Regions from separate parts of the Mesorhizobium sp. M0074 genome, predicted to be linked through region 1. Evidence: predicted binding sites of a transcription regulator. Region 1 holds the regulator's gene; the other holds the start of a gene.
The links. The regulator LexA, encoded in region 1, represses DNA repair genes until DNA is damaged. The targets are predictions, from matches to a motif close to TGTTCNNNNTGTGTTCNG.

Region 1 (4,786 bases):
GCGCAGCAGCACCGGACTTTCGGCCTGCGCCTCGGCCTCATCGATCGCCAGCGTCTCGTTCATGCCGGTGCGCATGATCGGGCGCAAATCGTGCACCCCCGAGATCGACACCACGTGACGAACGCGCCGGACCACTTCGGGCGCCAGCGGCGTCGTCGCCGTAACCATCCGGCTAACAAGATGGCCGCCGGCCGAGTGTCCGGTCAGCATCAGCGGCCCTGGAACCATCGCCGCCGCCTTGCCGATCGCCGCGCCGACTTCCTTGACGATGCCGCCAATGCGTATCTGCGGACAGAGCGTGTAGGACGGCATCGCCACCGCATAGCCGCGATCAACAGGGCCAGTGGCAAGATGCGACCAGAAACTCTTGTCGAATGCCATCCAGTAGCCGCCATGAACGAACACCACGAGTCCCTTGGGCTTGATGGCCGGCAGGAAAAGATCGAGCCGGTTGCGTGGGTTGTCGCCATAGGCCATGTCGAGCCGCGCCCTGCCCTCGGTCGAAAGCACGTCGCGGAAAACCCGCGCGGGCTCGATCCAGGCCGCCGGCCAGCGATCGCTGCCGGCTATGTTGGCGCCGTTGGCATAGGCGTTGTCCCAATCGGCAATGTGACGTTCGAACACCCTGCGCCCTCCCTGGCAATATAGCCTTGCAACGTAGCCGTGAGCATCGCGCGGCGCGTCGTCGCCAGCCTCACGATTCCAGCTCTCGCATCAATCTCAAGTGACAGCCGCCTTGATGGCGAAGCGCGCTTCCTTCCACGCACCGGTGCGCAGGATGTCCTCAAGCACTTCGACGGCCTGCCAGACATCGGCATAGCCGACATAGAGCGGGGTGAAGCCGAAGCGCATGGTCGATGGCGCGCGAAAATCGCCGATCACGCCACGTTCGATCAGCGCGCGCATGACCTGGTAGCCATGCTCATGCATGAATGAAATCTGGCTGCCGCGTTTTTCCCCATCGCGCGTGCTTTCGAGCGTGAGCCCGTAAGTGCCGCACTTTGCCTCGACAAGCTCGATGAACAGATCCGCCAGTGCGATGCTCTTCTTGCGCACCGCCGTCATGTCGACATCGTTCCAGATGTCGAGCGCGCCCTTCAGCGTGCGCATCGACAGGACCGGCTGCGTGCCGCACAGAAACCGGCGGATGCCGGTGCCGGCCGCATAGCCTGGCTCGAAGGCGAAGGGCCGTGCATGGCCCCACCAGCCGGTGAGCGGCTGCTGGATGTCGGAAAGATGCCGCTCAGCCGCATAGATGAAGGCAGGCGCGCCCGGGCCGCCATTCAGATATTTGTAGGTGCAGCCAACGGCAAAATCGGCGTTTGCCTTGTCGAGTTCGACTGGCATCGCGCCGGCGGTGTGGCAGAGATCCCAGACGATCATCGCCCCGGCTTCCTGAGCCCTGCGCGTCAGCGCCGGCATGTCGCGCAGTTCGCCCGACTTATAGTTGACGTGGTTGACCAGCACCACGGCGGTGCGTTCGTCGATCAGCTCTTCGATGGTCGGCGCGTCGACCCCCGAGAGGCGCAGCAGCGTATCTTTTCGCGTCGAAACCACACCCTCGGCCATGTAGAGGTCCGTCGGAAAACTATCGCCCTCGGCGACGATGACCTGCCGCTCCGGTCGCATGGCCATGGCGGCGTGCAGCAGCTTGTAGATGTTGACCGATGTCGTGTCGCAGACCACCGTCTGGCCGGCCGCGGCACCGATCAGGCGCCCGAGCTGGTCGCCAAGTTCAAGCGGCATGTTGAACCAGCCGGCCGTGTTCCATGCGCGGATGAGATCATGCGACCATTCTTCGGTCGCGGCCTTGTGCAGTTCATCGAAAGCGGCACGTGAAGCAGCTCCTAGCGAATTGCCGTCGAGATAGATCACTCCTTGCGGCAACACAAAGCGGTCGCGCATCGCGCGCAACGGATCCGCGGCATCCATCGCCTTTATGGCCACGAGATCGGGAATTCCTGTCATGATTTGTCTGCTCCCCCAAGATCCAACGCAACGCCGGACACGCATCGACTGTTCTTCCATTACCTGGTTGCGCGCAGCAAGGCTCCACCGGCGAGAAGCAGCCTGACCAGGCGGTGGAAACCGGGACTTAACCCGAGGTTGGCGTTTTGAATTCGTTTCGTTCACGGTGCATTGACCAAACCGCACAGTCGATACGGGTTCAATTCCGTGCCTTTTGCCGACCGACGGCCGATGCCAGTGCCGCCTTCTAGGAGGCCAGAAGGGCGCAAACGAAAGCAGAATCAAGGCGATGAGGCTCGCGGCGGTGAAAATGCGGTACGCCGGTAGGGGACGTCGTTTGTTTCCCGAGCCTTAACGCATTCATTAAACTTTAAACAGTTGCGGAACACAACTGGAACAGATAGTGTTTGTTCTGGGTTTGTTTTTCTGATTCTGTTGGGGGTCGCTATGCTGACACGCAAACAACACGAACTGCTTATGTTCATCCACGAAAGGTTGAAGGAAAGCGGTATCCCGCCTTCATTCGACGAGATGAAGGAAGCGCTCGATCTGGCTTCCAAATCCGGAATCCACCGGCTGATTACGGCGCTGGAGGAGCGCGGCTTCATTCGCCGTTTGCCCAACCGGGCCCGTGCGCTGGAGGTGCTACGCCTGCCTGACTCGATCGCCCCCGGCCTCAATGCGGCACGCAAGTTCTCGCCGAGTGTCATCCAGGGCAGCCTTGGGCAAGGCGCCCCTCGGCAGGGCAAGCCGACATCGTCGCGTGTCCCTGCAGCCGGCAATGACGACGATGTCGTCGCCGCCGTTTCGATCCCGGTAATGGGCCGCATCGCGGCCGGTGTGCCGATCGATGCCATCCAGCACCAGACGCATTCGATTTCGGTGCCGCCGGATATGATCATGGGCGGCGAGCATTATGCGCTCGAGGTCAAAGGCGATTCGATGATCGAGGCTGGCATTTTCGACGGCGACACGGTGATCATCCGCAATGCCGATACGGCGAGCCCCGGTGAGATCGTGGTGGCACTGGTCGACGAGGAGGAAGCGACGCTGAAGCGGTTCCGCCGCAAGGGCGCCTCGATCGCCCTGGAAGCCGCCAATCCGGCCTACGAGACGCGCATCTTCGGACCAGACAGGGTCAAGGTGCAGGGCAAGCTCGTCGGACTGATCCGCCGCTACTGAGCTCCGCCCTTGGCGCCGGCTTTGGGGTTGTCGGCCCTGCGGTATGGCGGCAGGCCCCGTGCCGCGCGTGAAAATTTCCGCTGCACGTGCCAGGGCCGGTATGATTTTTCGACGGCGAAGCGGATCTCGGCGCGTGTTGCCGCTTGTGGATCGAAATAGACGGCGGCACTTCCCGCGCGCGCCAGTTGCCGTTTGGTGACGACGAGGACCAGCCGGTCGTAGTAGCAGGGGTTATGGGCGGTGGCGTCGTCGATGACGATCAAGCTGGCAAAGGCGCAGGCTGGCCGCGCAGTATCGCGGTCCTTGGCTTGCGCGATGATCGCGCCGGATGGATGCCTGGCAAGGCAGAGGCCGTCCGTGCAAATGAACGGCATGCCCGGCGGTAGGTCGGCCGGATCGGCAATGTCGAATTGCGGGTCGTTCTTTCCAGGCGTTTCCGGCGCGACGATGGCCTCTGATGTGAGCGCGCGTTTCCAGTTGTCGATGGTGAACTCATTCGGGCGTGCCCGGTTGACCGCGAGTTCACCGCTGCCGATCGGCAGCGCGACCAGCCGCGCGTCCTCCGAGACCAATACGTCGGGTATGCGTGTCTGCGTTGTCGTCAGCAAGCCGGCGAGCGCAAAAGGAAGTGCCGCCAGCCGCAACCAGGTCGTCGCCATGCTGGCAATGACGAGGGCGATCGTCACCAGAAGGACGGATCTCAGCGAAATCAGCCCGACCGCATCGATCGGCGAGCGCTCCGAGATCCACCCGGACAGGGCGATCATCGCCGTCAGCCCCTTGCCCATGACATAGAGGAAAGGGCCATCCGCACCGAACGGCATCGCCAGCGCGCTGAGAACGGCGAAGGGCATGACGACCAGTGAGACGATGGGCATGATGGCCAGATTGGCGAACAGGCTGAGCGGCGCCACGCGCTGGAAATGCCATATGGCGAAAAGCGCCGTGGCGCTCCCTGCAATGATCGAGGTCATCGCCAGACCGCACATGCCCAACAGGACCTTTCGAGTGGCAAAGCGTAGCGGCGACCGCCGCGGTGGCGGCGTGGTGGCCCTGCCGGCGCGGTAATCGGACCAGCCTGCATAGGCGCCGACAAGGGCCGCCGTCGCGGCGAAGGACATCTGGAAACTCGGACCGACCACCTCGTGCGGCGACACCAGGATGACCGCGATGGCCGAGATCGCCAGGTTGCGCATGGTGAGCGCGGCCCGGTCGAACAGCACGGCGATAAGCATCACCGCCAGCATGATGAAGCTGCGTTCGGCCGCAACGACAATGCCGGAAAAGACGAGGTAGGCCGCAATCGAAAAAAGCGCGGCGGCCGCGGCATATTTCTTGACCGGCCGTCGCGATGAGAAATCGGGAAACAGCGCAAAGGCACCCCGCAGCAGCGCCATGATGGTGCCGGCGACCAACGCCATATGCAGCCCCGAGATGGAGATGATGTGGTAGATGCCGGTGCGCCGCATCGCTTCGTTGATCTCCTCGGGAATGCCGGCGCGCACGCCGACGATCAGCGCAGCAGCAATCTCGCCCTCGGCACCGCCGATGCGGCTGCGGATATGGTCGGCGATCGATTCGCGCGCGTCTTCGATCGCGGAAGAAAGCTGCGCGGCAAGCGGCATGCTGCCCGACG
Region 2 (4,786 bases), on a different contig from region 1:
GGCGCCGAGCAACTGCGCGTGGCGCATAGCGCGGCGCATGATGCGACGAAGCACGTAGCCGCGTCCTTCGTTGGACGGCAGCACGCCGTCGGCGACCAGGAAGCAGGACGAACGCAGGTGATCGGCGATGACGCGCAACGATGCGACGGCGTCCGCATCCGGACCTTTGCCAAGCGCCGACGACGCAGCGTCGATCAGGTGGCGGAACAGGTCGGTTTCGAAGACGCTTTCAACCCCTTGCAGGATGGATGCCATGCGCTCGAGGCCCATGCCTGTGTCGATCGACGGACGCGGCAGGTCGACGCGCTCCTCCTTCGTCACCTGTTCGTACTGCATGAACACCAGGTTCCAGAATTCAAGGAAACGGTCGCCATCCTCCTCGGGGCTGCCGGGAGGGCCGCCCCAGATATGCTCGCCACGGTCGATGAATATCTCCGAACACGGCCCGCAAGGTCCAGTGTCGCCCATTGCCCAGAAATTGTCCGAAGTCGCGATGCGGATGATGCGATCGTCCGAAAGGCCGGCGATCTTCTTCCAGTACGAGGCCGCCTCGTCGTCGGTGTGGTAGACGGTGACCAGCAGCTTGTCCTTCTTCAGCCCGAACTCCCTGGTGATCAGGTTCCAGGCAAGCTCTATGGCCCGCTCCTTGAAATAGTCGCCGAAGGAGAAATTGCCGAGCATCTCGAAGAAGGTCAGGTGGCGCGCGGTGTAGCCGACATTGTCGAGGTCGTTGTGCTTGCCGCCGGCGCGAACACTCTTCTGGGCAGTCGTGGCGCGCGAATACGGCCGCTTCTCCAGACCGGTGAAAACGTTCTTGAACTGCACCATGCCGGCATTGGTGAACATCAGCGTCGGGTCGTTGCGCGGCACCAGCGGGCTTGACGCGACGACCTCGTGACCTTCCTTGCGAAAATAGTCGAGAAATGCCGACCGGATCTCGTTGACGCCACTCATGAATACTGCCTTTTCGAGAGAACCGCCGGCTGCCGGCGGAAAATAGACATGGCCTTTTAGCGGTCGCACCGCAGCCTGTCCAGAAACACCAAATGGGCTCAAATCCCGGCTTTCACCAGCGCCTTGAAATGCGTCTGCCTCGCCGTCAAACGCGAACCGCCGGCCCTGGGCCGGCGGTTCGAAACGCATCGATTACGCAAACTCAAAATCAAAACATCAAATCGAAACCTGGCTGAGGCTCAGCGAGGCGTCGCCTGCCCTACATCACCCCGGCGTCGTCCTCGAAACCGTCGTCGCTGCTTTCGGAGCCGCCGTTCTCAAGGAATTTCTCAGCGATCAGCCCGGCATTCTGCCGTAGCGCCAGCTCGATCTCGCGCGCCGTGTCGGGATTGTCGCGCAGGAACAGTTTTGCGTTTTCGCGGCCCTGGCCAAGACGCTGCGAATTGTAGGAGAACCAGGCGCCCGACTTTTCGACCACGCCCGCCTTGACGCCGAGATCGACCAGCTCGCCGGTCTTGGAGACGCCCTCGCCATACATGATGTCGAACTCGACCACCTTGAAGGGCGGCGCCAGCTTGTTCTTGACGACCTTGACGCGGGTCTGGTTGCCGACGACCTCGTCGCGATCCTTGACCGAGCCGATGCGGCGGATGTCGAGGCGGACCGAGGCATAGAATTTCAACGCATTGCCGCCGGTCGTCGTCTCGGGCGAACCGAACATGACGCCGATCTTCATGCGGATCTGGTTGATGAAGATGACCATGGTGTTGGAGCGCGAGATCGAGGCGGTGAGCTTGCGCAGTGCCTGGCTCATCAGGCGGGCCTGCAGGCCGGGCAGCGAATCGCCCATCTCGCCTTCGATTTCCGCCCGCGGCGTCAACGCCGCCACCGAATCGACCACCAGCACGTCGATGGCGCCGGAGCGCACCAGCGTGTCGCAGATCTCCAGCGCCTGCTCGCCGGTATCGGGCTGCGAGATCAAAAGGTTTTCGAGATCGACGCCGAGCTTGCGGGCATAGACCGGGTCGAGCGCGTGCTCGGCATCGACGAAGGCGCAGATGCCGCCCTTCTTCTGGGCTTCGGCCACCGTGTGCAGCGCCAGCGTCGTCTTGCCCGAGCTTTCCGGCCCGTAGATCTCGACGATGCGGCCGCGCGGCAGACCGCCGACGCCAAGCGCGATGTCCAGCCCAAGCGAGCCGGTCGGCACCGTTTCGATCTCGACGACCTGCTCGTTCGCGCCGAGCCGCATGATCGAGCCCTTGCCGAAGGCACGCTCGATTTGCGACAGCGCCGCATCCAGAGCCTTTGATTTGTCCACCGCTTTGTCCTCTACAAGCCGCAAAGAATTCTGAGCCATGATACATCACCCCGTGGTCGTCAATGGAGGCCGGACAATCCCGCAATCCTTAAAAGAATGTACCTCATTTGTTCTCATTTGTCAATGAGCACCAAGGGTTTGAAAAATAACGCATATCCCTATTTGTTCTATTTTTGTTTCGCAATTATTGCTTCCGATGTGTCTCGCCTCGCATGCGGCGCCGTTGCCGTCACCAACCGAATCGGACCCGCGATTGCAGGGTTCCGCCCGGCGACCTAGTCTCCCCCGGGCAACAGCTAAAGGGCATTTTGACGGCATGATCAAATCCCCGACGATCCTGGCCGTGGGCGGCGCCTATATCGAGCGGCGCGGCCGGGTTGCCGGCGCCTTCGTGCCGGCCGCTTCCAACCCCGGCACGATGCGCGAGCATGTCGGCGGTGCCGTCTTCAACGCCTTGCGCTGTGCGGTGCGACGCGGCGCCTCGGCCTCGCTGCTTTCGGTGCGCGGCGGCGATGCCCTTGGCGACACGGTTTTACGCGCCGTCACCGAGGCCGGCATTGCCGACCTGTCGGCGGTGTTCCTCGACCGAGCAACGCCAAGCCATACGATGCTGATCGATAGCGACGGCGGGCTGATCGCCGGCCTTGCCGACATGGTGCTCTACGAGCTGGCGCTTCCCAAGCAGATCCGCCGCGCCAAGGTGCGGGAAGCGATCGGTTCGGCCGACGCGGTGCTGTGCGACGCCAACCTGCCGTCGACCGCGCTGGGGCGGCTGGCGGCACTCGCCGCCGACAAGCCGGTGTTTGCGCTTGCGGTCTCGCCCAATAAGGCGGCGCGGCTGATGCCGGTGCTCGACCGTCTGGCGCTGGCCTTCATGAACCGGCAGGAGGCCGGCGTGCTCGCCGACGTCGGCATCGATGCTGACGATCAAGGCATCGTCGACGGCCTAATACGCGCCGGGCTGAAAAGCGGCGTGATCACCGCCGGCGACGAACCAGTGCTCGGTTTCGACGAATTGAGCGCGTTCTTGATCTCGCCACCGCCGCTACAAAAGCGGACCGATACTGCCGGCGCCGGCGACGCATTGGCAGGCGCCACGATCGCTGCCCTGCTGCGCGGCCTGACGCTACGCGCGGCACTGCGCGAAGGCATTGCCGCAGCTATGCTCGTCGTCGAGAGTGCCGCCTTCACCAGCGCTGGCTTTGCCGAAGCGCTGGCGCTCGTGCCCGAGGCGCGGGACCTGGCATGAAGTGCGGCCCGGAATTGCCGAAGCATGACGCAGCCTATTTGCCGGCGCGCCGTCCTGCCTCGTAGGCGCGGCGTGCCCAGATCGCCATCTCGTCGGGATCGTCGAAGGCGCTGTCGGGAACGCTCCAATAGGGCATCGACACGAGCTTGCCGTGGCGCGAGCCGGTATAGGTCCATTGCCGGCAGCCGGCCGCTTCGAAATCCGGGGCGCTTTCGGCGTCGGCCTTCAGCATCAATTCGCCACGGATGACGATGGCGACGATGACGCCGTCGAAATAGATGCCCTTGCCGCCGAACAGCTTGCGGATGCTGACCGGGCCGAGGCCTTCGAAAAGCTCTTCTATGCGCTCGTTGTCCATGCGGCGATCATGTCACCCGGATTTCCCCTTGTCATCGACGCAACCGGCACCATCCTGACAAGTTCAGAATCAATTTCCTCGGAGTTTTTCATGCCGCTTCTGCTCAAAGGGTCCTGCCGGTGCAATGCCGTGCGTTTCGAGGTGGAAAGCCACACGCCGGTGCCGTTCATGCTGTGCTACTGCTCGATCTGCCGCAAGCAGCAGGGCGGCGGCGGTTTTGCCATCAATCTCGGCGCCGATTACGAAACGCTGAAAATCCAGGGCAAGCGCCATCTCGGCGTCTACCGCGCCGAGATCGAGGACGACGAGCACCCGCAACGCGAGACCTCGACGGGCGAGCGGAACTTCTGCACGAAATGCGGGACGGCACTCTGGCTCTACGATCCGACCTGGCCGGAGCTGGTGCATCCGTTTGCCTCGGCGATCGACACAGACCTGCCGAAACCGCCGGAGAAGGTGCATCTGATGCTGAAATACAAGGCGAACTGGGTCGAGCCCGACATCGGCAAGGGTGACAAGGTGTTCGACGTCTACCCGGAGGAGTCGATCGCAGACTGGCACAAGCGAACGGGGATGTGGGTGGATTAGCTTCGGCAGTCCCCCTCATCCGGCCCTTCGGGCCACCTTCTCCCCGCTGGGGAGAAGAGACTGGCTCAACCGTTCGCGACCTCTTCTCCCCTCGGGGAGAAGGTGGCCGCGAAGCGGCCGGATGAGGGGGTCTCGCGAAATCCTACTAAGGAAAAGAAAATTCTCAGGCCGAAGCGCGTGCTTCGGCCAGTGCCTTCAGATCAGCCGGCTTCAATTCGACCGATTCGCCGCAGCCGCAGGCCGAGCTCTGGTTCGGATTGCGGAAGGTGAAGCCGGTGCGCAGCGTCGTCTGCTCGAAATCCATCTCGGTGCCGAACAG

Region 2: the regulator LexA is predicted to act here: its motif matches at 2,436-2,453, upstream of recA (recombinase RecA).

The regions. Positions count from the first base shown of each region.
Region 1 is NZ_JAMYUM010000003.1:170,759-175,544, forward strand. Features, by position in the region: gene NKJ73_RS05965 (hormone-sensitive lipase) at 1-624, opposite strand, end outside; gene kynU (kynureninase) at 721-1,968, opposite strand; gene lexA (transcriptional repressor LexA) at 2,416-3,150, shown strand; gene NKJ73_RS05980 (ComEC/Rec2 family competence protein) at 3,144-4,786, opposite strand, start outside.
Region 2 is NZ_JAMYUM010000015.1:10,465-15,250, reverse strand. Features, by position in the region: gene alaS (alanine--tRNA ligase) at 1-954, opposite strand, end outside; gene recA (recombinase RecA) at 1,214-2,311, opposite strand; gene NKJ73_RS20140 (PfkB family carbohydrate kinase) at 2,589-3,521, shown strand; gene NKJ73_RS20135 (TfoX/Sxy family protein) at 3,556-3,879, opposite strand; gene NKJ73_RS20130 (GFA family protein) at 3,970-4,467, shown strand; gene sufA (Fe-S cluster assembly scaffold SufA) at 4,631-4,786, opposite strand, start outside.